2 regions of the Rhodococcus sp. ABRD24 genome follow, and region 2 is predicted to be linked to the other one. Evidence: riboswitches for the same ligand, from Rfam matches in the RefSeq annotation. Region 2 holds a riboswitch; the other holds the start of a gene.
What was found. A riboswitch is a leader RNA that binds a small molecule or an ion and turns the genes downstream of it on or off. The one in region 2 is predicted to bind cobalamin.

Region 1 (15,783 bases), 340 kb from region 2:
GCCTGCCCGCCGCGCCGGGCGGGACGTCCGGCGTCGTCATGATCGGCGACCGGGAACACGACGTCCACGGGGCCGCGCACTGGGGAATCCCCACCGTGTTCGTCGAGTGGGGCTACGGCACCCCCGAGGAGGCGCGGGGCGCGCAGTGGTCGGCGCCCACCGTCTCGCATCTCGAGCAGATCCTGGTCGGGGGTGCGTGAGATGACCATGATTCACGTCACGTTCGTGTGCACCGGCAACATCTGTCGCTCGCCGATGGCGGAGCGGATCTTCGCCGAACACGTGCGCCGCGCGGGATTGGACGGCCGGGTCCGGGTCAGCAGTGCGGGCACCCACGACTACCACGTCGGTGACGGTGCCGATCGGCGCACCGACGTGGTCCTCGAAGCAGCCGGCTACCCCACCGGGCATCGAGCTCAGCACGTCGGCGACGACCATCTGTCCGCCGACCTCGTCGTCGCGCTGGATCGCGGGCACGACCGGCTCCTGGCACACCGTGGTGTCCCGACCGACCGGCGCCGGCTGCTGCGCAGCTTCGACCCCGACGCGGACGGCGACTCGGTCCCCGACCCCTATTACGGCGATATCGCCGACTTCGAACTGGTCCGGGACCAGATCGAGGCCGCCGTACCCGGGCTGTTGGACTGGGTGCGGCAGAACTGACGGCTGCGCGAGCCAGTACCGTGGGAGACGTGCGAAGGCTCAAGTTTCTGCTGCGACCCGGCTGGCTGGCATTGGCAGCCGTGGTGGCCGGTTTCGCCTTCATGTGTTTCACCGTCCTGGCGCCGTGGCAGCTCGGCAAGAACACCAAGACCGAGGAGCGCAACGGCCTGCTCGAGCAGTCCATCAATGCCGACGCGGTGTCGATCGACACACTGATCGGTGGTACCGGTCCGGCCGAGGACGACGAGTGGCGCAAGGTCCTCGCGACCGGCACCTACGTACCCGACAGCGATCTGCTGGTCAGGCTCCGGTCGGTACAGGAGGCCCCGGCATACGAGGTGCTCACGCCGATGCGCCTCACCGGCGGCGAAACCCTGCTCGTCAATCGCGGTTTCGTGCGCCCGCTCGAGGGCACCCGGCCACCACCGATTCCGGCGCCCCCAGCCGGAGAGGTCACGGTGGAGGGCCGCATCCGGATGTCGGAGGTCACGGTTCCCGGCAAGGAGCCGATCAGCGAATCCGGAACCAGACAGGTCTACTTCATCGACTCGGGCCAGATCGGGCAGTTCATCGGCACCGACCTGATCAACGGCTACCTACAGCTCGACGACGCCCAGCCGGGCGGCCTCGGCACCATCCCGCTGCCGCAACTCGACGCCGGGCCCTATCTGTCCTACGGGCTGCAGTGGCTGGCGTTCGGCATCATGGCACCGCTCGGCTTGGCGTATTTCGTCCGCGCAGAGCTGCGCGAGCGGCGCAAGGCGAAGCAGTCCGCATCCGAACTTCCCGCCCCGGAACCGGCCACCGCGACGATTGTCCCTGTAGCGCCGGAGCCGACGGTCACCACCGACAGTCCCGTCGACGAGTTCGAGTTGCCGGCTCGCCGCCGCGGACTGCGCAAGAAGGATCCTGCTCCCGCGGCGCCGCTGACGGCGTCGGAGGCCAAGATGGCCGACCGGTACGGCAAGCAGCGCTGACCTCACGGAAGCAGCCCTCCGCACCAACGCGCGAAGCCGCCGACCCCTCGCGGGTATCGGCGGCGACGGCCGACGGCCAGAGCCAGGACTGCCGCAGTGACGGCCGCGCCCGCCTGGACGATCGACGACAAACGGGCGGCGCGCTCGAGATCGGCGACGTCGGGAGCCGGTCCCGAGCCGAGCGTCGGGCGCATCTCGATGCCGTGCGCGTACTCGGTTCGCCCGCCGAGCTGAATGCCCAGAGCGCCGGCGGTGGATGCTTCCGCCACCCCCGCGTTGGGGCTCGGATGATTCGACGCATCGCGCCACCACGCCGATACGGCCCCGCTCGCGGACCCACCCGCGGTCGGTGCCGCCGCGACAGTGAGCACACCGGTGAGACGGGCCGGGACGAAGTTCACCAGGTCGTCCCAGCGGGCGGCCGCCCACCCGAACCGGTTGTACTTGGCCGAGCGGTAGCCGATCATCGCGTCGAGCGTGTTCGATGCGCGATACGCGAGCAAACCGGGCACGCCCGCCACCGCACCCCAGAAGAGCGCGCCCACGGCCGCATCGGAGGTGTTCTCGGCGACCGATTCCAAGGTGGCGCGAGCGATGCCGTCCGCGTCGAGAACGCTCGGATCACGACCGCACAGCGACGGCAGCAGCGCGCGGGCAGCCGCCATGTCGTCGGCCTCCAGGTGCCGGGCCATGGTGCGTCCGGCACCCGCCAACGACGTGCCTCCCAGCACGGTCCACGTCGCCGCGGCGGTCACCGCGGCCTCCCCGGCCCAGCCGCAGCGCGCACCGAGGCGCTGAGCGATCGCTCCGCCCGCCGCTGTCGCGCCTACCAGGACCACGACGTGCGCCGCACCGGACAGTCGACTGTCGGCGTAGGTCCTCTGTTCCAATCTCATTGCAGCCAAACCGAATCCGGCCACCGGATGCCATCTCTTCGGGTCAGCGAACAGGCGGTCGGCGGCGTAGCCGAGCAGTAGACCGGCAGCACGCGCGGTGGGGCGCGAACGGCGGACGGGAACAACCCAACGGGATTTGCGAAGCACGATGGTATTCCTATCAACCCTGATGCCTCGGCAACCCACGGGTCTGCTGGCCGAACAGCCGCGGCACGGTTTCGACCTGGAGAAGGTCATCGACGCGCGCGGCATACGGCAGTGGACGGACATCGGGTTCTCGTCGATCTACCGCCTACTCGGCAAACTCCTCGCCGAGTCGTCCCGGTCACTGCACCGACGCGATCACTCGAGGCCAAGCAATGACGAACAAGCAGAACAGGTCAGCGCACCTGTGTAAGGCGCCTGTGCAAACCGATAGTATGTCGGGTGCAGTTGGTTCGCCTGCATTGGTCGTGAGGAGCCCCGAAGACCGGTGTCGGTGTCAAAGCATGTCCTTGTCCTTGGACTGAGCATGCGAAGAGGGAACCCGGTGGGAGTCCGGGACTGTCCCGCAGCGGTGAGTGGGAACGACCGCCGTCATCAGCACTGGGCCTCGAGCCTGGGAAGCGACGGCCAGTAGATCCGGTGTCAGCACAGGGCGCCCACGAGTCCGAAGACCTGCCTGCTGCGTCGGGTGCGCCGTGCCCGACGGTCCGCCGCCTCGGGGAATGGGCGTGTAGACCCGCTCGTGTCAAAGCCATACGCGTCTTCGGGGCTTCGAGGGGTGTACTCGTTCTGCCGGTGGTGGTCCATCCTGCGTAGGTAACTGGAGACATACCGTGACTACCCCTTTCACCGCGACCGTACTGGGCTCACCTCGTATCGGTCCCAACCGCGAACTCAAGAAGGCCGTCGAGGCCTACTGGGCCGGCCGTACCGACGCCGATGCGCTGGCCGAGGTCGGTGCGGCCCTGCGCCGACAGACGTGGACCGAGCTCCGCGACGCCGGCCTGGATTCGATCCCGATCAACACGTTCTCGTACTACGACCAGATGCTCGACACCGCCGTGATGCTCGGCGCCCTCCCGGAGCGAGTCGCGACCATCACCAACGGTCTCGATCGGTACTTCGCCGCAGCTCGCGGAACCGTCAGCGTGACGCCGCTGGAGATGACGAAGTGGTTCGACACCAACTACCACTACCTGGTTCCGGAGATCACCCCGTCGACATCGTTTTCCCTCGATGCATCGAAGGTGATCTCCGAACTCGGTGAGGCACTCGAACTCGGCGTGCCTGCGCGGCCCGTGATCATCGGCCCGGTCACATTCTTGCTGCTGTCGAAGGCAGTCGGCTCCGATGCGCCGCTGCTCGATCGGATAGACGAGCTCTTGCCGCTCTACGCCGAACTTCTCGGGCAGCTCCAGAGCGGTGGAGCGGAGTGGGTGCAGATCGACGAACCAGCACTGGTCGCAGACCGAACCGCCGGCGAGATCGCCGTCGCCAAGCAGGTTTACGACCATCTCGCCGCCGTTCCGCGACGTCCTGCCATCCTGGTGGCCTCGTACTTCGGCATCCTCGGCGAGGCCCTGCCCGCACTCGCGGCGACCGATGTCGAGGGACTTGCCGTCGACTTCGTTGCCAGAGCCGATGCTCCTGCCGCAATCCCCGAACTGGCCCGCAAGCACCTTGTTGCCGGTGTCGTCGACGGCCGAAACATCTGGCGCACCAACCTCGACCAGGCTTTGACCACCCTGGGCACCCTCGTCGGGAGCACTGGGTCGCTGGCAGTGTCGACTTCGTGCTCGCTCCTGCATGTGCCCTACACGCTCGATGCGGAGAAGAACCTCGACGCCGCTCTGCGGTCGTGGCTGGCTTTCGGGTCGGAAAAGGTCCAGGAGGTGGTGACCCTCGCCACCGCACTGACACAGGGCCGGGAAACGGTGGAAGGCTGCCTCGCGGCCGATCGAGCGGCACGATCGACGCGGGCCACCGATCCGCGCCTGCACGACGGCACCGTCCGCGACCGCCTCGAGTCGATCCTGGCTTCCGATCCGGGCCGGTCACCGGCCGATCAGCGTCGTAGGGCCCAGACCGGGCTGGACCTGCCGTTGCTGCCGACCACGACGATCGGCTCGTATCCGCAGACGACGGAGATCCGCGTCGCGCGCGCGGCCCTGCGTAAGGGCGAGATCACTGAGGCGGAATACCTCGATCGCATGCGCGCCGAGATCGCCGACGTCGTGGCCCTGCAGGAAGAGCTGGGGATCGACGTCCTGGTGCACGGTGAGCCCGAACGGAACGACATGGTCCAATACTTCGCCGAGCAGCTGGACGGGTTCTTCGCCACCAGCAACGGCTGGGTGCAGTCCTACGGCAGCCGCTGCGTGCGACCACCGATCCTCTACGGCGACGTCCGCCGGCCCGCCGCCATGACCGTCGACTGGATCACCTACGCACAATCGCTGACGAACCGCCCGGTCAAGGGCATGCTCACCGGCCCGGTGACGATCCTGGCGTGGTCGTTCGTGCGTGACGATCAGCCCCTGGCCGAGTCCGCGAATCAGGTTGCCCTGGCCATCCGCGACGAGACCGTCGATCTGCAGGGCGCCGGTATCCGTATCGTGCAGGTCGACGAGCCCGCACTGCGTGAGCTGCTCCCGCTGCGCGCTGCGGAGCAGCCTGCCTACCTGGACTGGGCTGTCGGATCGTTCCGACTCTCGACATCCGGTGTCGCGGACTCGACGCAGATCCACACCCATCTGTGCTATTCGGAGTTCGGTGAGGTGATCGATGCGATCGCGAACCTCGATGCGGATGTGACCTCGATCGAGGCGGCACGCTCACACATGGAGGTGCTCGACGATCTCAACGCCGTCGGGTTCGATCTGGGTGTCGGTCCGGGTGTCTACGACATCCATTCTCCCCGCGTTCCGAACGTCGAGGAGATCGTCACGTCGCTGCATGAAGCGCTGAAAGCCGTCCCCGCTGAGCGCTTGTGGGTCAATCCCGACTGTGGTCTCAAGACCCGCGGTCGCACCGAGGTCGAGGCGTCGCTGCGCAACATGGTGGACGCCGCGAAGCGGGTTCGCGCGGACCTCTGATCCGAAGGCTGTGGCACCGCACCGATCTGGTGCGGGGCCACAGCCCTGCGAGCTTCGGCACCGCTTTGGTCGTTCCTCGCCGACTCAACTGCCCGACCATTGTGCTCGTTCCTTCTGTAAGGATGCCAGCGTACATCTCAGGTGTCAGGGCATTGAGCTTCTCGGGTCGATCGAAGGTGACTGTGGTAACCGTGTCCACCTTCTCGACGATCAGGTTGCTGGTCGCGGTATGAGGTTCGGTCGACATCGCGATCGTTGTCATGGTGTCCTCAACGAGTTGGGAATGCACAAGCGTGGCGTGCGTCTTTCGTAGACGCTACCCATATTGCAGGCAAGACGAAATGCATTGTTTAAGAGTAGTTTTGAGGCTTCATTCGCGCGCATTCGAGAACTGCGCAAACCTGTTCGGCACGTTCACTGGCCGGAGCTGTCTTGGCCTTGGTCGAGTACCATTCGCGAAGATCGGCACATCTCACTCGGCGTGTTCTCGCCGATTGGTTCAGACGTTCCTGTTGCCTCTGCGTCGATTCAACTCGTCATACGCGTCGACCGGGTCACTTGATGACCACCAGGAGATCGTTGCGTTCGACCTGCCGCGCTCCGCGCCCACGGCGCCAAGGCAACACTGCGACCCGCACCGAGACTTCAGCGCGGGTCCGGGAGATTCAGGAGGTCCGGGAGATTCAGAAAAGGGGGCGCCCCGGGGTGCAGGAGCCGGTGATGCCAATGACCAGGCCCCGGGGCGCTGATCGTGGGCTCAGGCCACCACCGAGCGTTGCGGCACGCCGGTGTACTCACTGAGCGGTCGGATCAAGGCATTGGATTCGCCCTGTTCGATGATGTGCGCGGTCCATCCGGTGATGCGGCTCATCACGAAGATGGGGGTGAAGACCTCGACGTCGAAGCCCATCAGGTAGTACGCGGGCCCGGTGGGAAAGTCGAGATTGGGCTTGATGCCGGTGGCCTCGTTCATGGTCCGCTCGAGGATCTCGTAGATCCGGACCCACTTATCGCCGCCGGTCTGTGCGGCGACGTCGAAGAACGCCTTCCGCATCGTCGGGACACGCGAGTCGCCGTTCTTGTACACGCGGTGACCGAAGCCCATGACCTTGTCCTTGCGGGCCAACTTGTCCTTCATCCAAACCTCGGCGCGCTCGGGTTCGCCGATCTCGAGCATGTCGTGCATGACCGCCTCGTTGGCGCCGCCGTGCAGCGGACCCTTGAGGGTGCCGATCGCCGCGGTGACGGCGCTGTAGATGTCCGACAGCGTCGAGGTGACCACGCGAGCGGCGAAGGTCGACGCGTTGAAGCTGTGCTCCGCGTACAGGATCAGCGATACCTCGAACGCCCTGACGATCTCCCGATCCGGGATCTCGCCGAAGCACATGCCCAGGAAGTTCTCGGCGAATCCGAGATGGCTGTGCGGGGCGATCGGATCGAGCCCGCGGCGACGGCGATGATCGGCCGCGACGATGGTCGGCAGCACCGCCATCATGCGAAGCGCCTTCTCTCGATTGGCCTTCGGGGAGTTGTCCCACTCTTCCGGGTCCTCGGCCCCGAGGAAGCTGATCGCGGTGCGGACCACATCCATCGGGTGGCAGTTGTCCGGCAGCTTCGCCACCAGCGAGAGCAGCGAACGGTCGGCACGCCGACTGGCACGCTCGCGCTGGCAGAACAGCTCGAGCTGGGCATCGGTGGGCAGCTCACCGTTCCACAGGAGGTACGCGACCTGCTCGAAGCTGCAGTTGGCCGCCAGGTCCTGGACCGCGTAGCCACGGTAGGTCAGCGAGTTCGTCTCGGGTACAACCTTGGAGATCGCGGTGGTGTCGACGACAACACCGGCCAGGCCTTTGTAGATCGTCGGGACTGCATTCGTCATTGGTTCCCTCCGAGCGTGAAATTGAAGACTCCGGAATCGAATTCGTTGTAGCGCTCGTACTCGAGCAGTTCGTACAGCCGTGAGCGGGTCTGCATCTGGTCGAGCTGCCCCTCCTGCGTGCCGGTCGCGTGGATCTCGCGCAGGCCGCGTTCGATGGCGCCCATCGCCAGCCGCAGGGTGGTGACCGGGTAGATCACCGCGTTGTAGCCGATGTCCTCGAGGGTCTGCGCGGGGATCAGCTGGGACTTACCGAACTCGGTCATGTTCGCGAGCAGCGGGATATCCACGGCGGCACGGAACTTCGCGAAGTCTGCCTCAGTGTGCAGGGCCTCGGTGAAGATCAGGTCGGCGCCGGCGTCCGCGTAGGCCTTGGCTCGCTCGATCGCGGCGTCGATGCCCACCTTGCCGGAGGCGGCCATGTCACCGCGGCCGGAGGCGGCCATGTCACCGATGCCGGCGGCGTCGGTGCGGGCGCAGATCACGAAGTTCGGGTCACGTCGGGCCGTGACGGCGGCGCGCAGGCGACGGACCATCTCGTCGGTGGGCACGATCGCCTTGCCGTCGAGGTGGCCGCAGCGCTTCGGGTTGACCTGGTCTTCGAGGTGCAGGCCGGCGATGCCGGCGTCCTCGGCGGCGAGGACGGTGCGTGCTGCCGACATTGGCTCACCGAAACCTGTGTCGGCGTCGATGAGGACGGGCAGGTCGGTGACACCGGCGATCTGGCGGCTGTGCGCGACTACCTCGGTGAGCGTGGTCAGTCCGATGTCGGGCAGGCCGAGCCCGGCGGAGAACGCGCCGCCCGAGATGTACACGCCCTCGAACCCGATCGCCTGGATCAGCTTGGCGGTCAACGGGTTGATCGCGCCGGGCAGGCGCTGGATCTTCCCGGAGGTGAGGCCGGCACGGAACGCGACACGCTTGTCGGCGGCCGAGGTGCTGGCGGCGATGAGACCGGTCATGTCAGAACAGTCCCTTCGGCGACTCGGGCGAGCGCGCGAGGACGTCGTCGGAGACGGAGAACGTGAGCTGGTTCAGCTCGCCGGCCTTCAGTTCCGGGGTGCGTTGTGCGGCTTCGAGGAACCGGTCCTGCTCGGCCGGCTCGATTACACCCTCGGCGAGCGCGCGAAACTTCGCGATGTACTGTTCGCGGGCGAAGGGCCGGGCGCCGAGCGGGTGTGCGTCGGCGATCGCGAGTTCGTCGACGATGACCTCGCCGCTGCGCAGCGTGACCTCGGCGCGGGCACCGAACGCCTTCTCGTCCGGGTCGGTCGAGTGGTAACGGCGCGTCCACTCGGGATCCTCGGCGGTGGAGATCTTCTTCCACAGCTCGATGGTGTCCGGGCGCTGCGCGCGCTCCGGAGCGTACGAGCGCTCGTGGTGCCACGTACCGTCCTGCAGCGCAACGGCGAAGATGTACATCACCGAGTGGTCTAGGGTCTCGCGGCTGGCGTTCGGATCGAACTTCTGCGGATCGTTCGAGCCGGTGCCGATCACGACGTGGGTGTGGTGGCTGGTGTGCAGGACGATCGACGCGATCTGGTCCAAGTCACCGATCCGCTCGCGCATTCGGCGGGCCAGGTCGATCGGCGCCTGGCTCTGGTACTCGGCCGAATGCTCCTTGGTGTAGGTGTCAAGGATCGCGCGCTTCGCTTCTCCTGGAGTCGGCAGTGACACAGCGTATTCCGCGTCGGGTCCGCCGAGCAGCCACGCGATCACACCGTCCTCGCCCTCCCAGATCGGGGACGGTGCACCCTCCCCGCGCATCGCGCGGTCCACAGCCTCGACTGCCATCTTGCCTGCGAACGCCGGTGCGTAGGCCTTCCAGCTCGAAATCTCGCCCTTGCGGGACTGACGCGTCGCGGTGGTGGTGTGCAGCGCCTGACCGATCGCCTGGTAGACCGTCTCTGTGTCGAGGTCCAGGAGCGTGCCGATGCCGGCGGCAGCGGACGGGCCGAGGTGAGCGACGTGGTCGATCTTGTGCTCGTGCAGGCAGATTGCACGCACCAGATCCACCTGAACCTCGTAGCCGGTGGCCAGGCCCCGGATCAGATCGGCGCCACCGCGGCCGGTGTGCTGGGCGACCGCGAGGATCGACGGAATGTTGTCGCCCGGATGCGAGTACTCGGCGGCCAGGAACGTGTCATGGAAGTCGAGCTCACGCACCGCGACGCCGTTGGCCCACGCCGCCCACTCGGGCGAGTAGCCGCCACCCACGCCGAAGACCGTCGAACCCGGGCTGTACGGATGAGCCAGCGCCTGGGTGCGGGCGTTCGCGACCGGGCGACGGGTCACCGAGGCCGCCGCAACGGCCGCGTTGTCGATGATCCGGTTGACGATCATCTCCGCCGCGTCGGCAGGTACCTCCACCGGATCGGTGGCGACCTCGGCGACCTTCCACGCGAGATGCTCGCTCTTGGGGAACTGGTCGGCGGAGCGGCGGGTGCGAACGGAGTACGTCTTCAACTTGGTGTGTCCTTCGGTGGTGCTGCCGAGTCGGCTGCTGAGTTTGCGCCCGTGAGCCCAAGGCGCACGACGTGTCGATAGTTGCAGCATATGCACGTCCCAGAGGCTCGAGAAGCTACTGAATATGCGTAGTTTTGCGGTGTGAATCGGGCATATTTGCAAATGGTGCGAATCTTGATGATCGTGTTTGAGTGAACAGTGCACAGCGCGGGAGTACGAGCCGAAGGGATGCGAAGATGCAGAAGATCTACGGTGGCCCCCGACTGCGACGATTGCGCGAGGAACGCGGACTCACCCAGCTCGAGTTGGCGCGGGTCCTCGATCTGTCCGCGAGCTACATGAACCAGCTCGAAAACGATCAGCGCCCGTTGACAGTGCCCGTCCTGCTCAAACTCAACACAACCTTCAACCTCGACGCGCAGTTCTTCGCCGCCGAGGAGGACGCCCGTCTCGCGGCCGATCTCCACGACGTCCTCACCGCCGTCGGTGTCGCCGCACCGAGTCCAACCCTCATCGAAGAGTTCGTCGCCCGGATGCCGGAGATCGGCAACACCCTCGTCAACGTGCACCGCCGGCTCGTCGCTGCGACGGAACAGCTCGAGCAGTACAGCGCACACCTCGCCGGCCCAGCCGATGGAGCGACCGATCCGTCGATCCCGATGCCGTTCGAAGAGGTCCGAGACTTCTTCTACGACAAACACAATCACATCGCCGAACTCGACGACGCCGCAGAGCGACTGTTCGTCGAGAGCGGTCTACGCATCGGATCGCTCGACACGCAGCTGACGGCACTGCTCGAGTCCGAACACGACATCGTCGTCCGCCTGCGCACCGATCCGCCCGACCTACCCGGCCCCAAGCGCGTGTACGACCCGAACGACCGCATCCTCACTCTGTCGAGGCATCTGTCACCGGGACAGCGTGCCTTCCAGATCGCCACGCAGCTGGCCTTTCTCACCCAGTCGGCAATCATCGAACAGCAGGTGGACGCGGCGACCACGCTCAGTGAGAACGCCCGCGAGCTGGCGAAGATCGGCCTGGCGAACTACTTCGCCGGCGCCTTGCTACTGCCGTATACCCAGTTCCACGATGCCGCAGAGTCTCTGAATTACGACATCGAGATGCTGACGCTGCAGTTCGAGGTCGGGTTCGAGACGGTCTGTCACCGCCTCTCCACGATGCAGCGCCGCACCCGGCGGGGCGTGCCGTTCTTCTTCGTACGCACCGACCGTGCCGGCAACATCTCGAAGCGGCAGTCCGCCACAGCATTCCACTTCTCCCGGGTGGGCGGCAGCTGCCCACTGTGGGTCGTGCACGACGCATTCAGCACGCCCGGCCGAATCCTCACCCAGGTGGCCCAGATGCCAGACGGCCGTACCTACCTGTGGATCGTCCGCACCACCGACGACGAAGCCCGCCCCTACGGCGTCCCGGAACGCAGCTTCGCTGTCGGACTCGGCTGCGACATCACCCACGCCGATCGACTCGTCTACTCGCGGGGACTGCGCCTCGACGAACAGATGTCGCCCGTCCCGATCGGTTCCGGATGCAAGATCTGCGAACGCACCGACTGCGCGCAGCGCGCATTTCCCCAGATCGGCCGCCCTATCCGCGCCGACATCGACTTCAGCAGCAGACTTCCGTACCCGCCTCGACGTCCGAGCACATAGGGCATACGACTGCACTGACCCGACCGGTTGAACACTTCGATACAGATCCACGCCGAACTGTCCGACCAGCTGACCCACTGGTCGTCCGGCGTCTCCCCTACCCCCTCGGCCGGTGGGCTACCCACCATCCGCGGGTCCACACACGCACTCGAGGCGGAATCGAGCGCGGAGACTTCGGGCAGCCTTGCATTGCTGGTGGCACTTGCCACGCGGTAATACTGTTGCGGACTGTGGACGATGATCAAAAGTCACCAAGCACCGAGACCGCGAACGGCGCGCACGCAGCCGAACCCCACGCCGCCGGGCTGTCGTCGCGGCTCAACTGGCTTCGTGCCGGAGTTCTCGGCGCGAACGATGGCATCGTCTCGGTTGCCGGCCTGGTTGTCGGCGTCGCCGCCGCCACTACCGACCGGGGCCCGATCCTCACAGCCGGCCTCGCAGGCCTCGCCGCCGGCGCGGTGTCGATGGCATTGGGCGAGTACGTATCCGTCAGCACCCAGCGCGACACCGAACGAGCACTGCTGGCCAAGGAGCGGCACGAGCTGGCCACCATTCCCGACGCCGAGCTCGAGGAACTGGCGTCCCTGTACGAGGCGAAGGGCCTGTCCCCCGCGACCGCACGCACCGTCGCCGAGGAACTCACCGAGCACGACGCGTTCGCGGCGCACGCGGAGGTCGAGCTGGGCATCGACCCCAACGACCTCACCAATCCATGGCATGCGGCGTTCGCCTCCGCAATCGCGTTCACGGTCGGAGCGATACTGCCGATGCTGGCCATCCTCCTTCCCCCCGCGAGCGCCCGAATCCCGGTCACGTTCGTGGCGATGCTCGCCGCACTGGCCATCACCGGCAGCCTCAGTGCCCGGCTCGGCGGCGCCAAGAGATCGCGCGCCGTGATCCGCGTCGTCACCGGCGGTGCGCTGGCAATGGCGGTTACCTACGGCATCGGGCAATTGCTCGGCGTGGCAGGCATCTGAGCCTCGCTGTGGGGCGCAATCATGATTCAGGCGCGACCGACGGCCACTTCTGTGGTCGATCACCCCAGACACCCTGTCCTGCAAACAGTCTCGACAATTCTCGCACTCGGGGAATCTCTGCCGCCTTCGGACGGCGCGTAGCGGAAGCACAGGCCTCGACCGAAAGCACAGGCAGCCGCTAGTTTCTGGAGTCCGGCTGTGTACTTGAACACCTCTGCGACGCAGTTTCGGCGAACGAAACCTCACCTGAAACGTAGTTATAGGTAAAGAGTATTTAATCGATAGCTTTCATAGATTGGACCTATTCAGTGCTTGATAGCTAACCTATCGAACGTCTGGTACCCAACTTCGACCGAACAGAGGTTCACATGGCCCTGATCAACAAGCAGATCAAGCCCTTCACCGCGACCGCGTACAAGGATGGCGCGTTCATCGACGTGTCCTCCGACGACATCACGGGCAAGTGGGCGATCTTCTTCTTCTACCCGGCCGACTTCACCTTCGTCTGCCCGACGGAGCTCGGTGACCTCGCCGATCACTACGACGAGCTGCAGCGTCTCGGTGTCGAGGTCTTCTCGGTGTCCACCGACACCCACTTCACGCACAAGGCGTGGCACGACTCCTCGGCCACGATCGGCAAGATCCGGTACGCGATGATCGGCGACCCGACCCTCGAGATCAGCACCAACTTCGAGGTGCTTCGCGAGAACCAGGGCCTGGCCGACCGCGGCACCTTCCTCGTCGACCCCGACGGCGTCATCCAGTTCATGGAGGTCACTGCGGAGGGCATCGGCCGCAACGCTGCCGAGCTGCTGCGCAAGGTCAAGGCCGCTCAGTACGTCCGGTCACACCCGGGCGAGGTCTGCCCCGCCAAGTGGGAAGAGGGCGAGGAGACCCTCGCTCCGTCGCTGGACCTCGTCGGCAAGATCTGACGTAAGTCACTTCAGCTGACGTAAGTCGCTTCGGGCGGCGCGGGCCCGGACGTTCCGGGCCCGCGCTCCACCCCCTTCTGTCTCGCTCTATCTGGCACCGCACCTGCCCGGACCGCAGGACAACCAGGTCCCGTTCCCGATCACAGCCCTCCCCCACGGATGGAGTAGATCCGCATGCTCGACGCCTCACTTGCCGGCCAACTGAAGTCCCTCCTCGAGCGGCTGACCCTGCCGATCGAGCTCGTGTCCTCCCTCGACGACGGACCCAAGTCGATCGAACTCGCCGAACTGCTCACCGAGATCGCCGCGATGTCGGACAAGATCACCTACGAACGTCGCGACGACGACGCTCGGCGCCCGTCGTTCGCCATCCACCGCACCGGCACCGACATCGAGGTCCGCTTCGCCGGTATCCCGCTCGGCCACGAGTTCACCTCGCTCGCACTCGCTTTGCTCCAGGTCGGCGGCTACCCGTCGAAGGAAGCACCCGAATTGCTCGAGCAGGTCCAGCGCCTCGAGGGCCAGTTCCACTTCGAAACCTACTTCTCGCTGTCCTGCCAGAACTGCCCCGATGTCGTGCAGGCTCTGAACCTGATGGCCGTCCTCAACCCGGGTGTCAGCCACGTCGCGATCGACGGCGCCCTGTACCAGGACGAGGTCGACGGCCGCCAGATCATGGCGGTGCCGACGGTGTACCTCAACGGCGAACTTTTCGGCTCGGGACGCATGAGCCTCGAGGAGATCGTCGGCAAGCTCGACGTTGGCGCCGCGGACCGTGCCGCGGCTGCGATCGCCGAGAAGGATCCCTTCGACGTGCTCATCGTCGGTGGTGGACCGGCCGGTGCCGCGGCAGCAATCTACGCCGCGCGCAAGGGAATCCGCACAGGTATCGCCGCTGAGCGGTTCGGCGGTCAGGTGCTGGATACGATGGCAATCGAGAACTACATCTCCGTCCCCCACACCGAGGGGCCGAAGTTCGCTGCGGAGCTCGAGAACCACGTCCGGCAGTACGACGTCGACATCATGAACACCCAGCGGGCCGCGAAACTCGTCCCCGCGGTCACCAAGAACGGTCTCGTCGAGGTCGAACTGGAGAGCGGCGCTTCGCTACTCGCCCGCACGGTGATCCTGTCGACCGGCGCGCGCTGGCGCTCGATGAACGTGCCCGGCGAGACCGAGTACCGGAACAAGGGCGTCACCTACTGCCCGCACTGCGACGGACCGCTCTTCAAGGGCAAGCGCGTGGCTGTAGTCGGTGGCGGCAACTCGGGAGTCGAAGCAGCTATCGACCTCGCGGGCGTCGTCGAGCACGTCACGCTCATCGAGTTCGACTCGATGCTACGTGCCGACGAGGTGCTGCAGCGCAAGCTTCGCAGCCTGCCCAATGTCGACATCCTCCTCAGCACTCTCACCACAGAGGTCCTCGGCGATGGCAACAAGGTCACCGGTCTGGCCTACCAGGACCGCACGAACGAAGAGTCACACACGCTCGAACTCGAGGGTGTTTTCGTCCAGATCGGTCTGTTGCCCAACACCGAATGGCTAACGGGTGGCATCGAACTATCCCCTCGTGGCGAGATCGTCATCGACGACCACGGCCGCACCTCGGTGCCCGGTGTATTCGCCGCAGGCGACTGCACCACCGTGCCGTACAAGCAGATCGTGATCGCCGCCGGTGCCGGGGCGACAGCAGCACTGTCGGCCTTCGACCACCTCATCCGTACGAGTGCTCCGGCAACGGAATCAGCCGCCGTAGCCCAGTAGAAATGGCCTCGTTCGAGCGGTAGGGCCGAGAGTTCTGTGACGCCTTCGAACGGCCACAAGCGAATGAAGTCGAAGCTGCAGGGCAAAGAAAGTCCCCCTGAACTGCACACTCTGCAGTTCAGGGGGACTTTCTTTGTGGGCGCGGAGGGTTTCGAACCCCCGACCGCTGGTGTGTAAAACCAGAGCTCTACCACTGAGCTACACGCCCGAACTCCGGCGGAGAAAACACCGCCGGAGTCGCATCAGGACTTTAGCGCGGCGAGCGCATTCTCCCAAGCTGCCTGGTCACGGGGCTCTCCGGGACCGTTCATCTCGGCAAAGCGGATGATGCCGTTCTTGTCGACCGCAAAGGTGCCGCGGTTGGCGAAGCCGAGCGTGTCGTTGAACACCCCGTACGCCTCGGCTACTGCGCCGTGTGGCCAGAAATCGGACAGCAGCGGGAACGTGTAGCCCTGTTCGGCCGCCCAGATCTTGTGGGTCGG
Region 2 (15,783 bases):
ACTGGCTGGATCGACCCACCACCTCCGCCAGGGTGTTCAACTTGACGGCGCGGTTCGCATCGAAGTAGTGGGCCTGGCCCAGGGTGAACAGGACATGACCGATGGCGTCGCTGTCAATCGGCGGCGTCGACTCCCGGTCGAGTCCCAGGTTCAGCGGAAATTGCTCATCATCCACCAGAACGCCGATACGCGCCGCGAGTATGTCGATCTTCTGCCGGCGCTCGGAGAGGTCGAGCAGCAGGCGATGTTGCGCCTCGGCGATGATCTCCAGCATGTCGATCAGGTAGGGCGTCAGATCTCCGCGATTCAAAGGATTCTCTGCGTCAGAGAACGCCCGGTAGTAGCGATCCTTGTTGTCGGCGACCGTCGCCGACAATGCCAGGCTCGCATACGGAGCCAGCACCTGTCCGAGATCCAGCGCGAGAAGGTAGCGCCCGGTTCGGCCGTTTCCGTCGTAGAACGGGTGCGTGTACTCGAAGACGAAGTGCGCGACCACTGCTCTGATCAGCCGAGGGATCGAGTCGTCGCGCCCCTGGCTCAGCATGAGAGTCAGGGCGTCGTCGATCGCAGATTCGGGCAACACTCCGGTGTGCACGACCTCGATTCCTGATGTGATCGACACTGGTCCTTGCCGGAACCGCTTCCCGTCGGGGGCGTCCTCGTCGCGAATCTCGCCCCGGGTTACCTCGTCGTAGACGGCCCGGATGTCGTCGAGCGTTTGCGGACTTTCGGCCTGGTCGTTGCCGATGTCGAGGTATAGCCGCACCATCTCCGCGAACCGCTTGTTCGCGAGAGGCTGTTCCGACTGCACCACTTTGATTGCCTCGCTGATCTCCTTCCGGGTCGAGCGGACCTGTTCGATCTCGTTCGTTGCCTGGATCTCGTCGATCACCATGCGATGCAGGTAGTGGCTGCGCGCGCGGACTGGCAGCCCGTCCCACTCGGCTTGAATCTTGGGCTCGAAGCTCATGATCCGTTCGATCAGCGCTGCGAGTTCGGGTGTCATCAGCGCGAACATCGAGTGCTCGCCGATCTGTAGGTCCCAGTGGACGGCGGCGGGAGACTCTCGTCGCGCTCGTTCCTCAGCATCGGCACCAGTACGATCTCGTTGGTGAAAGATCGATTTCAACGTCCTGTACGCCATCTGGTCTTTCCCTGTCTCCACGCCATGTAGTGGCCTTGTCTGCCACGTCTATCTTATCCAGAATGGGATCTGGATAAGATAAGACTGCGGCGCGGGCGTCATTCCATGACCAACGCGGGCTGCAGGAGCGGATGTGGCCATAGCTCCCCGAACCGGGATCAGGGTGTCGGGGGGCCACCTCGGAGTCACGCAGCAGCATTCCGATGCGGAACACTGCGCGGCCAGGGAAGGAGGCGATGCGAGAGGCGGAAGAGGGGCTCTTGTTGACGACGGTTGAAAACCAGGCCAGAAACGACGGTTGAAATCTAGGCCACCCAACCAAGATCATGTGTGATGCCCGGACGCATGGCTGACAGTTCGTGCGCGGGACATCCCTGACACCCTTCCGAGGGTGCGAGCGATGAGCGTGAACGAACGATGGCTGGAGATCCTGTTGATCCCACTGCGCGACGGGATCACCGGCGCAGACCTCCCCGGAGATCGAGGCTCGGATCGTGACGATGCGCACCGACAACCCGCGATGGGGTGCACGCACGATTCACGCCCGGCTGATCCGTGCCGGACTGGCACGGCCACCGGCGCCTGGCTCCAGAACCGGATGGACCGACAATTGGGGACCTGTCAGAGTCGTTCTGAGTGCCTGTGGTGAGCACTCTCGGTATTGAGATGACGCGGGCGACGACAGTGTTGGTCCGGTTGCATACGTGTTAGTGGACGAGGCCGGCCCGGAAGGCGACGAGGGCGGCTTCGACCCTGTTGCGGGCCCCGAGTTTGGTGAAGACGGAGGAGATGTGGGTCTTGACTGTCGTTTCGCTGAGGAACAGTCCCGCCGCGATATCGGCGTTCGAGGCGCCGGTGGCGAGGGTACGCAGCACGTCGCGTTCGCGTTCACTGAGCATTCCGACATCAGCAGGCGGCGGGAAGGCCGTCTGAGGTGCGTGGGGTGCGTTCGCGACTATGCGGCGTAGGGAGTCCTGGCTGAAAAGGGTGTTCCCGGACGCGACTGCGCGAACGGACTGATGGAACGTTTCGGGGGCCTCATCCTTGGACAGGAAGCTGTGTGCGCCGGCGGCGACTGCCTGGATGACGAGGTCGTCGACGTCCATTGCGGTCATCGCAATCACTCGAGGCGGATCCGGGAGGGTCATGAGGTGCCGGGTGGCGTCGAGTCCGCCGATGCGCCGCATCTTCAAGTCCATCAACACCACGCGGGGCCGGTGAGTGGCGACTGCGGCAGGGACGCGGTCGCCGTCGTCGACCCCCGCGATGACGGTGATGTCGGTGGTGGCGGCGAAAATATCGGCTACGCCGCGGCGGACGAACGGGTCGTCGTCGGCGATGAGCACGGTGATGGCGTCTTCTCCAGTCATGGTGCGGACAGAGTATTCCCCGCTGCGCGGCACCGAACAGTGGGCAGCCGTAACCGGTTCAGGCGTACCAGGGGAGCCAACAGTCGACGACGAATTCGTTGCCGAGGACGCCGGCATTGAGGGTGCCGCCGATGTCACGAGTCTGTTCGGAAAGCCCGTGCAGGCCGGCACGAGAACCGAGTGGAACGACGGGTGGCTGCGAACTCAGCGTGTTCCGGATGTCAATACGGATGCCGTCATCGTCGGCGCCGGTGATGGCGATCCGTACGGTCTGGTCGCTCGCGTACTTCTGGGCGTTGGTAAGCGATTCCTGCACGACCCGGAACGCGACATGCCCCGTCACAGTGCCGATATCGCCGGGACGCAGGTCAGTGAACAGTGTGGTGTGCAGCCCGGCGGCGCGCGCGGATTGCACGAGATCTGCGACGGTGTCGATGCCCTGATGGCTGCTCGCCCTGGTGCCCGCAGCTGCGGTCCCGCGCAGGACCCCGACAATATTTTTGAGGTCATCGAGGGCATTGTGGGCGGTGGAACGGATCATCGAGGCCGTATTGGCGACCTTCTCCGGGTTGTCGGCGCCGTTGACTTGGAGGGCGCCGGCGAACAGGGAGATCCGGCTCAGGCTCGCGGCGAGAGTGTCGTGCATGTCCCGGGCGATGCGGGTGCGTTCCTCGGTCCGGATCATCTCGTCGCGCATCGCGTGACTCTGGCTGTGCGCACGGTCGCGGCTGTGCTCGGCCTCGGCCAGCTCTGTCCGGGTGTGCTTGAGCAGGGCGATTCCGACCACGATCGCCACCAGCATCGCGGCAACGAACCACGGGATCCACAGTGCGATATCCCATTCCGGCTTCGGCGCACCCTTTTCGGGCTTCGTCGACGCGATCGTCAGGACTGAGTTGTCACGGGTCCGGTTGGCGTCGTAGGTCAACGACACACCACACGCGAGGAACACGCCCACCGCTGCGGCGGCGAGCCGCTCGCCGCGCTCGGATCCAGCGATCGCGTAGAGCACGATCAGCGCGGCCGTGGCATCGGTCGAGAAGAACAGTGGCCCGGCCAACGCGATCGCGAGTACCAGCCACGGGCGTTCGTGCCGCCACACCAACGCCACGGCCGCCGCAAGGTTCAATGTCAGCCCGAGACCGATGTTGAGATCGTGGACGTTCCCTGAGTCCGCAGACAGACCGAGAGTCATCAAGGTGCAGAACATGCTCAGCGCCACCGCGCCCGTCGTCCAGGCACGGCGACGGATCGTCTCGGATATCGCGGTCACCCAGTGGAGGCTACGCGGCGCCGCACATTGGCCGACATGACCTGAATGGAGGAACCCTCCTCCGAGATCCGGCCGAAAGGACGACCAACACTGTCCGGTCGGATGAGGCGCTGGCCTGTGCTCGTCGCGTGAACTATCGATGCCAACACAACCGCAGCGAGAGGGGGCAGGCCCATGATCAGCTTGTAGCTGCGAATCTCTCGAGCCGGACTCACACAAAGACAACACAACCCAAGTCGTCCCCCCCCGGGGGCATGCCCGCTGCTGATGACGCGCTACCCGACCGAATCGTCGGCAACCTTCAGCCGCTCGGGAAACGGAGCGTTCGTCGCTGACACACCGCGAACCGATCACGAACCGGTAGTAGGCAGTTCAGTGCAATCTGCGACGGGCGGTAAGTCGACCCCATATCAACACCATCCCCGGTTCAGCCGAGCTGGGGCTTCCCAGGAGACACAAACATGACCGACCCCAACCAGTCCCACCCCGGACAGCCGTACCCGCAGGATCAGTACCCGCCGCAGCCGCCGGCGAAGAAGAAGCGCAAGGTGTGGCCCTGGATCATCGTCGGCGTCCCGATCCTGATCTTCGGCGGCTGCACCGTCGCGATGGTCTCCGCAGTTGGTGGAGACAAGGACGCCGCGGTGTCCTCCGGACCCGGCGAGGCAGCAGCTCGGTCCGCCAACGGTGGCCCGGACTTCCCGGGCAAGCTCAACAAGGACACCTCCGCGCTAGCCGGTGACACCATCACGCGCGACAACCTTGCCTACACGGTGACGCCGCTCGAGCAGGCGAGCAGCGTGATCGGAAACAACTTGTGTAGCAACGTCACGATCAAAAACGTCGGCGACAAGCAGAACGACTTCAACGGCTACCTGGATTGGAAGATGCAGGATCCGAATGGCGCAATCCGTGACGCAACTTTCGCCCCGGACAAGGAACTGCTGAACTCCGGACAACTAGCTCCCGGTGGGCAAGCCTCGGGCAGCGTCTGCTTCGACGCACGCCAGGGTTCGGCCCCGGGGACCTACGTCGTGCTGTTCAACGACACCTTCTCTCTGTCCTCGGACCGAATCGCCTGGGTCAACACTCTCTAGCCCCCCGCCACATCCGCACAGCTGCCTGCTTCGGGCTGGGGTCGCGGGTGCGTCGCCGACAATGATCGGGACTACCTCGGATGAGGGCGTGCACATCGGATGGGGAGTTCCGGGCGTGTCGCAGGCTCGGTCGGCCGTTGCACATCGACCTCACCATGACGCAGCAACTGCGCCCCGGACGAAACTGTCCGGGGCGCAGTTGTCCTCGGAGTTCGTCGCCACGGCGAAATCCCCGGGTGGACAGTCACACCCGAACTTGGTGCCGAGGAGCCCAAGTCCCTCCGGCGCTGAACTGGGCGGATATTGCCGTTCCGTAGCGCATTAGTTGATTGCCGGCGTCGAGGCTGTAGAGGCTGGTTCATTTTTCGTTGGGGGGCGACCGGTTGGGTCGGTCGTGCTGACACGCTGTCGCAGAAACCGGTTCTCATGTCTGTGAAGATGACGTTGATCTCGTCGAACCGACCCGCGCTCCGGGTGCGATCACAGTGCCGAAGTCGTCGCCGAGAACCGGGCCGGTCACCAGTCCGAGAATTTCGAGTCGCCCGCCCGAGTTGCTGGCCGGCCCGTTGCACATGCCGTGGACGATTGCTTCCCCGCCTGCGAGCACGCGAACGCCGGCGACCATGCCGCGGATGTTCGCAACGCCGCCGCGGTTGACCGTCACCTGTCCCGTGACCATTCCCTCGAGATCGAGTACGGCGCCGCTTGTCACGGTCACGTTGTCTCGAAGTGTCGTCAGGATCCTCTGCTTTCCTCGGATAGTGATCATTCGGGCATCGTATCCGAGTGAGCGTCCGTTCAATGAGAGTACATATTCTTGGACTTAGGTCTAATTTGTTGGGCCGCTTGCACATTCGTGGCATGTTGTGCCATCCGGCAGAATCGGCCTACCGGCAGCAGTTGGGATCGAGGACGAGCCGAAGGGCGTCCAGGGCGTCCGCGCGCGGCTGGTAATAGACGTTCATGCCTCGTCGGGTCGGCTCGACCATGCCGGCCTTCTTGAGTTGCCCGAGGTGGTGGCTGACGGTCGACTCGGCCAGGCCGACGGCGACGGCCAGGTCGCATGTGCAGACCTCGCCGTCGCCTGCAGTGAGCAGGATGGACATGAGTTTGATGCGAACCGGGTCGGCCAGTGCCTTCAGGCGGAGCGCAACTTCGAGAGCGGCATCGTCGCTCATCGGCGCGGCGGACACCGGCGCGCAGCAGATCGGCGCGCTCACGTCGATCGCCGGGAGTGTCTTGGGCATGCTCAGATCATGACACACCTACTTGACATATATCGAAATAGTGCGAGGCTATGGGGAGGTAATTCGATATATGTCACATCAGTCGGAGGTTCGTCATGTCCCGCGCGCAACTCGCTCTCAACGTCGACGATCTGGATGCAGCCGTCACGTTCTACTCCAAGCTCTTCGGAACCGAACCGGCCAAGCTGAAGCCGGGGTACGCCAACTTTGCCATTGTGGACCCGCCGCTGAAGCTGGTCCTGCTCGAGAATCCCGGCAACGGCGGGACGGTCAACCACCTGGGCGTCGAGGTCGGATCCAGCGCCGAGGTGCACGAGGAAATCGCCCGGCTCACCGGCGAGGGACTGTTCACCGATGAGGAGATCGGCACCACCTGTTGCTTCGCCACTCAGGACAAGGTGTGGGTGACCGGTCCGGCGGGGGAGAAATGGGAGATCTACACCGTGCTCGCCGACTCCGAGACCTTCGGGTCGGGTCCGCGGCATGACGACTCCGGCGACGAGTCGCAGGACGGAGTTTGCTGCGGTTCGGCCGAAGATCGCGCGGCCGGTACCTCCTGCTGCTGACCGGTGCGAGCGCCTGCGCGTCGTCGGGCGGTATCGATTCGACCGATCGTGAAATAGGATCGATACGGCGAAACGAGACTTCCAGGACCTCGAAAGGGGGTCCGGTCCGTATGAGCCGCCGCCACAGCCGATGCATCGGCCTCCAGTGAAGAGGAGAGCACGACGTGCCCCGCAGGCAGGAACATTCCGAGCAGTATGCCGACGCGTTGGTTGCCCTCGCCGCCGCGACGCACCGCCCGGTCAACGTGGTCAACGCCGACGGCGAGTACGCAATCCGGGTCGATTTCGCGTTCGGTGTCTATGCGTTGGCAACCAACTCCGAGAGTGGGTTGAGTGCAGATCCGGATGCGGGCGAGGTCTGGCGGGTCCGCTTCGTCGGTCAGCGCGAGGTCGGTGACGAGCTCCTCTCCGAGGCTCGGCACGAGTGGCTCGCCGACGCATTCGACGCGGCTCTCGACGAGTTCCGGCGGGCGGGTCACTGGAAGTCGTCCGACGCGATGCTGCACGAGTTGGCTCGCAGGCCCGGGGAGCCGGAGCCCGACGGGCGGTAGGCGCGCATCGGCGACGCGATCGACACGGGCGAGCCGGACTCCGGTCGGCCGCAATTCTCCGTCGGGGCAACCTCAACGAAAGGCCGCACCGGAATCCGGTACGGCCCTTCGTTGATTGCGGCGGCGGTCTACTCTGCGCGCTGGCCGAATCCCTTCCCCTGGCGATCCGCGGTGTCCGGCCCGATGCCCAGGAACTCCTCGCGCAGACGGTCCCACAGCTCGAGCTGCGACCAGTCCGGTTCGTCCCGGAGCTTCTGCCGGTTGGTCAGGAACGGGTTCGGCAGCATCGCGGTCATCAGCTGGTCGTCGCGGCCGTTGAACAGACGCAAGCCCCACGAACTCGGAGCTCCGTCTGTGTCCAGCGTCCGGTACATCTCCGCGCGTGAGCAGCGGCGAATCCGTCCGAGATCGGGGCCGCTGGCCTCGTGCTGACCGATGCACAGGTGGAAGTGCCAACGGCCGAAGTCGACGGTGACGTAACCGTCGAACATCGAGATCCGTTCGGGAGCATTGGGGGCGGCCACCTCCCACGCGGCCCCCTCGGCGAAGTTGCCGAACCAGATGTCGTCCCAGTGCTCCTCGAACAGGATGTGTACAAGGCTGAGCAACGACTTCTCGTCGGTCGGGAACGGCCAACGCTGTTCGCGGCGCCCGCTCTCGGTCGTGATCTCGATCGGCTCTGTGGCAGTCATGCGGTTACCTCTTCGTCGTGGGTGGGGCGGGTGAGCACGCAGTCTCCGCAGTACCCGGCGCCCGGGGTGCGATAGAACAAGCAGCAGCTACGGCGGCGGTAGCCGGTGTGCTCGGGTTCGAGTGCGCCGGTCAGCCGGGGATCGCGGAGGATGGCTTCGGTGGCAAGTTGCGCGCGGTGGGTGGTGTCGGCGCTGGATCCATCGTCGATGACGCGGGCCGCGCCGATCAGCGCGGACGCGACGTTGCCCCACAGGAGTCGAGCAGACATCGGTTCAGCGTTCCGGATTGCATCGATCATTGGTGCGAGGTGGCGGTCGAGAACCATCTCCCTCGCCAGTTCGGTCAGGTCACCGCCCTTCCATCCCTGCGGGTTTCGCAGGTTCAGGCTGATTCTCCCTTCTTCGCAGATCCATTCCAGGTCGTCGGGATCGAGATCGGGCAACCGGCCGGTCAGGATCACGCCGCCGAGCGCCGACTTCCACAGCCGTGCGGCATATCCGAAGAACAGAGTGGATGCGGCGACCCGAGACTCGGTGGGGCCTATCCGGGCCCGCACGTCGGCCACGGCTTCGGCCAGTACGCCCGCGTTCTCGTACAGGGTGCGGACCGGCCGCCAGTGTCCCGGTCCGGGCTCGCCGGTGGTCGTCGCGAGATATGGACTGACGGCTGCGATCTCGGCCAGTGTGCCGACGATCTCGGTGGGTTCCACTACGCGCAGCGCCGATTCAGGAAGTGCACGCAGTACGTCGGGGAGGGAGTCGAGTCCGGAGAGCCTTCGGGTCTGCCCGTCGGCCCGGATCACCACCCGGGTTCCGGAATCGGCCTCGATGGACAAATGCGCATCCTCCCCGGCTGCGGCTACGGCGAATCCTTCTCGGCTGAGCAGGCGGGTTACTGCGGACGCGGCGGGGTCGGTACCCGACACCCTGACCCCGCGTTGTTGCTCGCCGCGCGTCGAATCGAGCACGAATACTCCGGTACCGGCATCGAATCGCATTGCCTGCGAATCGAATACCTCGCCGATGCGGCCGTCGAGTGCGAGCTGTTCAGGGGTCCCGGTGTCGAGTCGGCCGGCACGGTCGAGCAGCCACACATGGTCGGCGACCCGCAGCGCCAGTTCGAGGTCGTGCGTCGACATCACCACGGCCAGGTCGTGCTCGCGGGCCGCCCGGCGCATCAGTTCGACCAGCGCGACCCGGGACGGGACGTCCAGGAACGCGGTCGGTTCGTCGAGAACGAGTAGCGTCGGCTCCTGCGCGAGGGCGCGGGCGCTGAGGATCCGCTGTCGTTCGCCGTCGGACATCTCGGCGGCCGGACGGTCCGCGAGGTGGTTCGCGCCCACCGCGTCCAGAGCCCAGGACACCACCTCGTGATCGTGATGACTCATCCTGCCGCCGAGCCCGAGGTGTGGGGTACGGCCGAGCCCGGCGAGTTCGCGGCCGGACAGCATTCCGGGCTCGACCCGTTCCGTGAGCACCACGGCGATCGCCCGGGCGATCTCGTCGGCCGCCATGTCGCGGATGTTCCTGCCGCCCAGCGTGATCTGGCCACCGAGCGCCGGCTGCAACCCGCAGATCGTGCGCAACAGTGTGGACTTGCCGCTGCCGTTGGGGCCGAGCAGTACGGTCAGTTCACCCTGCCGTGCGGTGGCACAGAGCCCGGAGGTGACGGCCCGGGCGACAGATGGGCGAAAGGTCCGCCGCGTCGAGTAACCGGTGGTGGTTCCGGACAGCCGTAGGGCGACGTCGCCGGTGGACTCCGCCGGTGCGGACGAGTTCGTGGTGTCGGGGTTCACAGGGAGGCTCCATCGATTCCGCGTCGAGCCCGGATGAGCACGGTGATCACGATGGGGGCGCCGATCATCGCGGTCACCGCGTTGAGTGGAAGTACTCGGTCGCTGTTCGGGACCTGGCTGACGATGCCGCAGGCGAGTGCCACCGCGGAACCCATCAACATCACCGTGGGCATCAGTGCCCGATGGTCCGAGGTACCGATGGCCAGGCGTGCCAGGTGCGGGACCGCGAGTCCGAGGAATCCGATCGGTCCGCAGAACGCGGTGGTGACGCCGGCGAGCAACGAGGCTGCCAGCAGTGTGATCAGCCGTGCACGACGGACATCGATGCCCATGGTTCGGGCGTAGCCCTCTCCGAGAAGCAGTGCGTTGAGAGGGCGCACGGTGGCCAGGGCCGCCGCTGCGGCGGCGATCACGATCGGTGCCATCAGCGCCAGGTCGGACCACGTCGTCGAGGCGAAGCTGCCCAGCCCCCACAGCAGGAACAGTTGCGCGCGTACCGGATCGGCGTACACCAGCAGGACGCTGACGACCGCGGTGGTAGCGGATCCGACCATCACGCCGACCAGGAGCAACGTCACGGAAGAGCGGACCCAGCGCGAGAGGAGCAGGACCAGCAGCAGCACCAGGGCCGCGCCGCTCGCGGCGGCCAGCACGACGCCGGCCCGTCCCATTCCGGCGAGTCCGGCCGTGAAGGATGCGGATCCCGCGGTGCCGGCCGTGATGACGACCAGCGCCACACCGAGGCTCGCGCCTGAGCTCGCGCCGAGCACGTAGGGGTCGGCGAGCGCGTTGCGGAACAGGGTCTGCATCTGCAGTCCCGCTATGCCGAGGGCTGCACCGGCGATGACCGCAGTCAGCGCGCGTGGCAGTCGTAGTTCGTGCACCACCACCTGCCAGCGTGGGTCCGAGGGTTCGGCACCGAGGACGACGCGGATCGTGTCGGCAAGCGGGACGCGGACCGGTCCGAGGACCAGCGCCAGCAGGAACAGTGCCGCGGTGGCCGCGATGAGGCAGGCCATCGCGACAGCTGCTCTACGGGAGAAGGCTCTGGGCCGGGCAGTGGCGTCCCGCCCGCCCGCCGCCCCGGTATGCGGGGCCGGAGGGCGGGTCAGGAGTGTCGTCATGCCCGGGGTACCGGCCGGTAGAACGCGAACTCGTGGTCGGGGGAGAGTTCGGGGTGCACGATCGCAACGAGGTCGCCGAGGACGAGGTCGGGGCGCAGGACACCGAGCTGGTAGAAGTTGTTTCCACCGTCGGGGCCCACATCCTTGGTGCCGGACCACACCTGCCCGTCTTTGACCGCGGTCAGCTGTCCGTAGCGCTGATCCTCGTCGGTCGCGTCGGCCGTGCTCGCCCAGTCGCTCATCACGATCCAGGTGGGGGCGGTGCCACCCTGCGTGTACACCGTCTCGAAGTTCAGTTGGAGGCTGCCGGTGGACGGGTCACCCTCCCACGGGTAGCTGGCCCCCGCGTCCCGCAGCAGCTGGCCGACGTAGCTGCCACCCGCCGGCATGTACCAGGTGCCCTGGTACATGGTTCCCGGCAGGACCGGCTGCTTCGCAACTCCGGCCGCGGTGGCGGCAACCTTCTCGTAGTCGCTGCGGATCGTCGTGAAGAGCGCCGCTGCCTCTGCTTCGGTACCGGTGAGGGCGGCCATCATCTTGACCCACTCGGCGCGGCCGAGGGCGGTGGACTCGAGGTATTCCGCGTTGGCCACCACCGGGATGCCGGCGGAGCGCAGCTTCACATAGGACGGATCGTCCGTGCCCTGAGTCATCAGCACGTCCGGATCCGCCGTGACGACCTTCTCGACGTTGACGGTCTTTCCGGATGCGTACTCGGTGATCTTGCCCTCTGCGATCCGCGCGCGAATGTCTTCGCCGTTGACGTTGCCGGCATTCGCGACTCCCGTCAGGATGTCGAGTTGACCGAGTTCGGTGATGAGCGGCAGATGGGTGGTCGACCCCGAGTACAGGCTCGTGATCGGCGTCGTGATCTTCGGTGCGGTGGCGAGTCCGCCGGACAGTTCCGGTTCGGGGGCGCCGCACTTGACCAGCACGTACGACTCGGGGGAGGCCCCGGGGAACGGCTGGTTCACCGTGAGGACCTGGTAGCTGCCGTGGTAGTCGATGCTGAAGTTCTTTGCATCCGACAGGGTCGACTTGTCGGGGAAGTAGTCGGTGTTCGCGTCGAAGTCGGTGATGCAGCCGCGGGCGTCCAGCGTGGTGCCGGACGCCCTCTCGGATGTCGAGGAGCAGCCTGCGAGCAGCAGGCTCACGGCGGTGACTACGGAAAGTGCGGTGGTCGTGGACCGTTGGGACATGGGTTCTCCACAGATGAGCGGGATGGTTGGCTTCGGCTCAACTCGTTCTCAGGTACGCGAGCGACGCGAACCAGGCCGACTTCGCGGACTGAAATCTGACGAACGAGGTTGGCCTGACGAAGGGCGATGACGCTTCAGCGCGGAATCGGGCGTCAGGCTCGACAGTGGAGAGGGTCGCCGCCGGAGCGGTCACCACCGGGCGACGTGGGGCGAGGACGGTAAGACAACGCGAGGTTCAGCATGGTGGACTAGCCACCTCTCTCAGGGAAATCCGCCCCGAATAGGAGGTTGCGATGACGGGAGTCTCCTGGCTCTCGGATCGGCACTTCCCTCCGCCTTCCGGTCGTTGACCGTGGCGTGTGGAGGGTCGCTCCCCGAATACAGTGGCGGGACCGCGCCGGCTTCGCACCGGCTTCCTCTTTCGTCATCACCTGACTGGGGCATTCTTGCACGCGAGGCTGCCCATGCGAAATCCTGCGAAATCCTGACGGCGGGAAGCGAGTACGATGGGCTGCCGGTCGGTGGTGTCGGTGGCGCGGAGGATCAAGGCGTGGCGAAGAAGCAGAGTCCTCGGCGGATTCCTGTCGTTCTGGTCGCCGGATTCCTGGGCTCGGGGAAGACCAGCCTGCTCAATCACCTACTGCGCAACAACGGCGGCACTCGCATCGGCGTGATCGTCAACGACTTCGGCTCGGTCAATGTCGATTCGATGATGGTTGCCGGACAGGTCGATTCGATGATGGCGCTGAGCAACGGCTGCCTCTGCTGCGCGGTGGACGTGAGCGACATGGACGCGATGCTGAACCGGCTGGCGCATCGCAAGTCGGAGATCGACGTCATCGTCGTCGAGGCCAGTGGATTGGCTGAGCCGCGCAACATGATTCGTCTGATTCTCGGCAGCGAGAACGAGTACATCACCTACGGCGGACTGGTCATGGTCGTCGACGGCGCCGAGTACCCGAGCAGTCGGGCGCGACATCCGGAACTCGACCAACACATCGCGCTTGCGGATCTGGTCGTCCTCAACAAGACCGACCGGATCGACGAGGAGGCCCACGACACCTTGCTCAGTGAGGTGTGCCGGATCAATCCCCGGGCCGCGGTTGTCTCGACCGTGCACGGGCGGGTGGATCCGGGGTTGCTGTTCGATCGGACGCCGCGCCGCGAGCCCCGGCCGGGTGAGCAGTTGACGTTCGACGATCTCCTCGCCGAGGAACACGACCACGATCACGGAGAGTGTGGGGACCGGCACATCCATTCGATGTACGAGAGTGTGACTTTCGCATCGGCGTTGCCGATGCATCCTCGCCGACTCATCCGGTTCCTCGAGAATCAGCCAGCCGGCTTGTACCGGATCAAGGGATACGTGTACTTCGGGGTTCCCGGCTACCAGCAGAAGTATTTGCTGCAGGTCGTCGGGGACCACGTCAGCTTCCATCCGCAGCGCTGGGAGCCAGGGGAGGGACGGCGCACCGAGCTCGTCGTCATCGGCACCGACCTGGACCCGGACTCGGTCGATGCGCTGCTCGACTCGTGCGTGGAATCCGAGGCCGAGGGCCTCGGCGCCGACACGATGATGGGTGTGCACAGGTACACCGCGTCCGTGTGATCCGGATGGCGAGTTCGGATGGGAGGGCTCCGGCTACCGTGGAGTCGTGACCGAGTCTCTTGTTTCCGTGTACGAAGCTATCCGTCGACGCCGCGATGTCCGTGCCGAGTTCAGCGGTGACCTGATCCCCGACGAGACGCTGCAGCGCGTCCTGGGCGCGGCCCACGCGGCACCGAGCGTCGGCAACACCCAGCCCTGGGATTTCGTCGTGGTGCGTCGCCCCGACACCCTCGAGGCCTTTGCCGAGCACGTCGCGGGCCGCCGGCGGGCGTTCGCCGCTTCTCTGCCCGAGGATCGCCGGAAGACGTTCGACCCCATCAAGATCGAGGGAATCCGGGAGAGCGGCACGGGAATCGTCGTCACGTATGACCCGTCCCGCGGCGGTGACAACATCCTCGGCCGGCACACCATCGACGACACCGGGCTGTTCTCGGCGGTGCTGGCCATCCAGAACCTCTGGCTGGCCGCGGCCGCCGAGAACATCGGTGTCGGTTGGGTGTCCTTCTACGAGGAGGACTTCCTCACCGAACTGCTCGATATCCCGGCACCGGTGCGTCCCATCGCGTGGCTGTGCGTCGGGAAGGTCGAGCAGTTCCAGGAGGTCCCGGACCTCGAGCGCTTCGGTTGGCGGACGCGCCGGGATCTGGCCGACGCGATCCACTGGGAACGCTACTGAAGGCGGTAGCCGGGTCAGCCGCGGCGTCGGCTTCCGCCGCTGCGCGGTGCGCCTGAGCCGGAACCGGCGGCGGCGCCCGAACCGGCGCGTCGCCGTCCGCCGCCGACAGCCTCGGACCGCGGACCGCGGCCACCCTGTCCGGCGCCTCGGCCACCCTGCCCGGAGCCGCCGCGGGCCGGACGGGCTCCGCCCTGGCGTCGGCCGTCTCCGCCGGCGGGCTTCTCGGACTTGGGGGCGGGCGGCACGTGGGCCGCGGGCTCGCCGACCAGACGGGTCACATGCTCGGACTCCGCGGTCACCTGGACCGGGGTGACCTTGATCGCGGCCTTGCGCATCAGCACCTGCAGGTCCTTGCGCTGTTCCGGCAGCACGATGGTGACGACATCACCGGCGCTGCCGGCGCGCGCGGTGCGCCCCGAGCGGTGCAGGTATGCCTTGTGCTCGGCCGGCGGATCGACGTGGACAACGAGTTCGACGTCATCGACGTGGACGCCGCGGGCAGCGACGTCGGTGGCGACGAGGACCCGCGCGGAGCCCTCGGAGAATGCAGCCAGGTTGCGGTCACGCGCAGCCTGGGACAAGTTGCCGTGCAGATCGACGGACGGGATCCCGGCCTCGGTGAGCTGCCGGGCCAGCTTGCGGGCCTGGTGCTTGGTCCGCATGAACAGGATGCGCCGGCCCTGACCGGACGCCAGCTTCTGGACGAGGTTCTTCTTGGCTTCCACACCGTTGACGTCGAAGACGTGGTGGGTCATCGCGGCAACGGGGGAGTTGGCCTCGTCGACGGAGTGCAGCACCTCGTTGTGGAGGAAACGCTTGACCAGCTTGTCGACGCCGTTGTCCAGCGTCGCCGAGAACAGCAGACGCTGGCCGCTCTGTGGGGTCGCGTTGAGGATGCGGGTGACTCCGGGCAGGAAGCCGAGGTCGGCCATGTGGTCGGCCTCGTCGAGAATTGTCATCTCGATGCCGTCGAGCGAGACGAAGCCCTGCTTCATCAGGTCCTCGAGGCGGCCGGGGCACGCGACGACGATGTCGACGCCGCCCTTGAGCGCACTGACCTGACGGTGCTGGGACACGCCGCCGAAGATCGTGGTGACGCGCAGATCGTGGGCGTTCGCGAGCGGCTCGAGGGCCGCGGTGATCTGCGTGGCCAGCTCGCGGGTGGGGGCGAGTACGAGGCCGCGGGGCTTACCCGGACGGCGCTTGCCGCCGGCGAGCCGTGCGGCCAACGGGATCGAGAACGCGAGGGTCTTGCCGCTGCCTGTCTTACCTCGGCCGAGGACGTCGCGTCCGGCCAGGGTGTCGGGAAGGGTGTCGACCTGAATCGGGAACGCGGTGGTGATGCCGCCTGCCGACAGAGCGGTCACGATCGGACCGGGAACTCCGAGGGAGGCGAAGGACACGGGGGCGGACTCGCCGGACGGGGATGTAGCGCTGGT

Region 1: another riboswitch for cobalamin. It lies ahead of metE (5-methyltetrahydropteroyltriglutamate--homocysteine S-methyltransferase); the one in region 2 lies ahead of ERC79_RS04035 (ABC transporter substrate-binding protein).

Annotation. Positions count from the first base shown of each region.
Region 1 covers NZ_CP035319.1:573,788-589,570, forward strand. The annotation lists gene ERC79_RS02440 (HAD hydrolase-like protein) at 1-200, shown strand, start outside; gene ERC79_RS02445 (low molecular weight protein-tyrosine-phosphatase) at 208-663, shown strand; gene ERC79_RS02450 (SURF1 family protein) at 693-1,640, shown strand; gene ERC79_RS02455 (cobalamin biosynthesis protein) at 1,643-2,683, opposite strand; gene ERC79_RS02460 (hypothetical protein) at 2,706-2,933, shown strand; cobalamin riboswitch at 3,008-3,216, shown strand; gene metE (5-methyltetrahydropteroyltriglutamate--homocysteine S-methyltransferase) at 3,355-5,616, shown strand; gene ERC79_RS02470 (bifunctional 2-methylcitrate synthase/citrate synthase) at 6,374-7,495, opposite strand; gene prpB (methylisocitrate lyase) at 7,492-8,454, opposite strand; gene prpD (2-methylcitrate dehydratase PrpD) at 8,456-9,958, opposite strand; gene ERC79_RS02485 (short-chain fatty acyl-CoA regulator family protein) at 10,195-11,628, shown strand; gene ERC79_RS02490 (hypothetical protein) at 11,656-11,844, shown strand; gene ERC79_RS02495 (VIT family protein) at 11,934-12,605, shown strand; gene ahpC (alkyl hydroperoxide reductase subunit C) at 12,974-13,537, shown strand; gene ahpF (alkyl hydroperoxide reductase subunit F) at 13,712-15,301, shown strand; tRNA gene ERC79_RS02510 (tRNA-Val) at 15,438-15,509, opposite strand; gene ERC79_RS02515 (peroxiredoxin) at 15,544-15,783, opposite strand, start outside.
Region 2 covers NZ_CP035319.1:914,670-930,452, reverse strand. The annotation lists gene ERC79_RS04090 (Fic family protein) at 1-1,006, opposite strand, end outside; gene ERC79_RS04085 (response regulator transcription factor) at 1,852-2,514, opposite strand; gene ERC79_RS04080 (histidine kinase) at 2,573-3,724, opposite strand; gene ERC79_RS04075 (DUF4352 domain-containing protein) at 4,249-4,884, shown strand; gene ERC79_RS04070 (hypothetical protein) at 5,309-5,653, opposite strand; gene ERC79_RS04065 (Rv2640c family ArsR-like transcriptional regulator) at 5,772-6,131, opposite strand; gene ERC79_RS04060 (ArsI/CadI family heavy metal resistance metalloenzyme) at 6,227-6,697, shown strand; gene ERC79_RS04055 (hypothetical protein) at 6,862-7,248, shown strand; gene ERC79_RS04050 (hypothetical protein) at 7,377-7,940, opposite strand; gene ERC79_RS04045 (ATP-binding cassette domain-containing protein) at 7,937-9,736, opposite strand; gene ERC79_RS04040 (iron ABC transporter permease) at 9,733-10,755, opposite strand; gene ERC79_RS04035 (ABC transporter substrate-binding protein) at 10,857-12,059, opposite strand; cobalamin riboswitch at 12,339-12,530, opposite strand; gene ERC79_RS04030 (GTP-binding protein) at 12,610-13,668, shown strand; gene bluB (5,6-dimethylbenzimidazole synthase) at 13,715-14,344, shown strand; gene ERC79_RS04020 (DEAD/DEAH box helicase) at 14,359-15,711, opposite strand.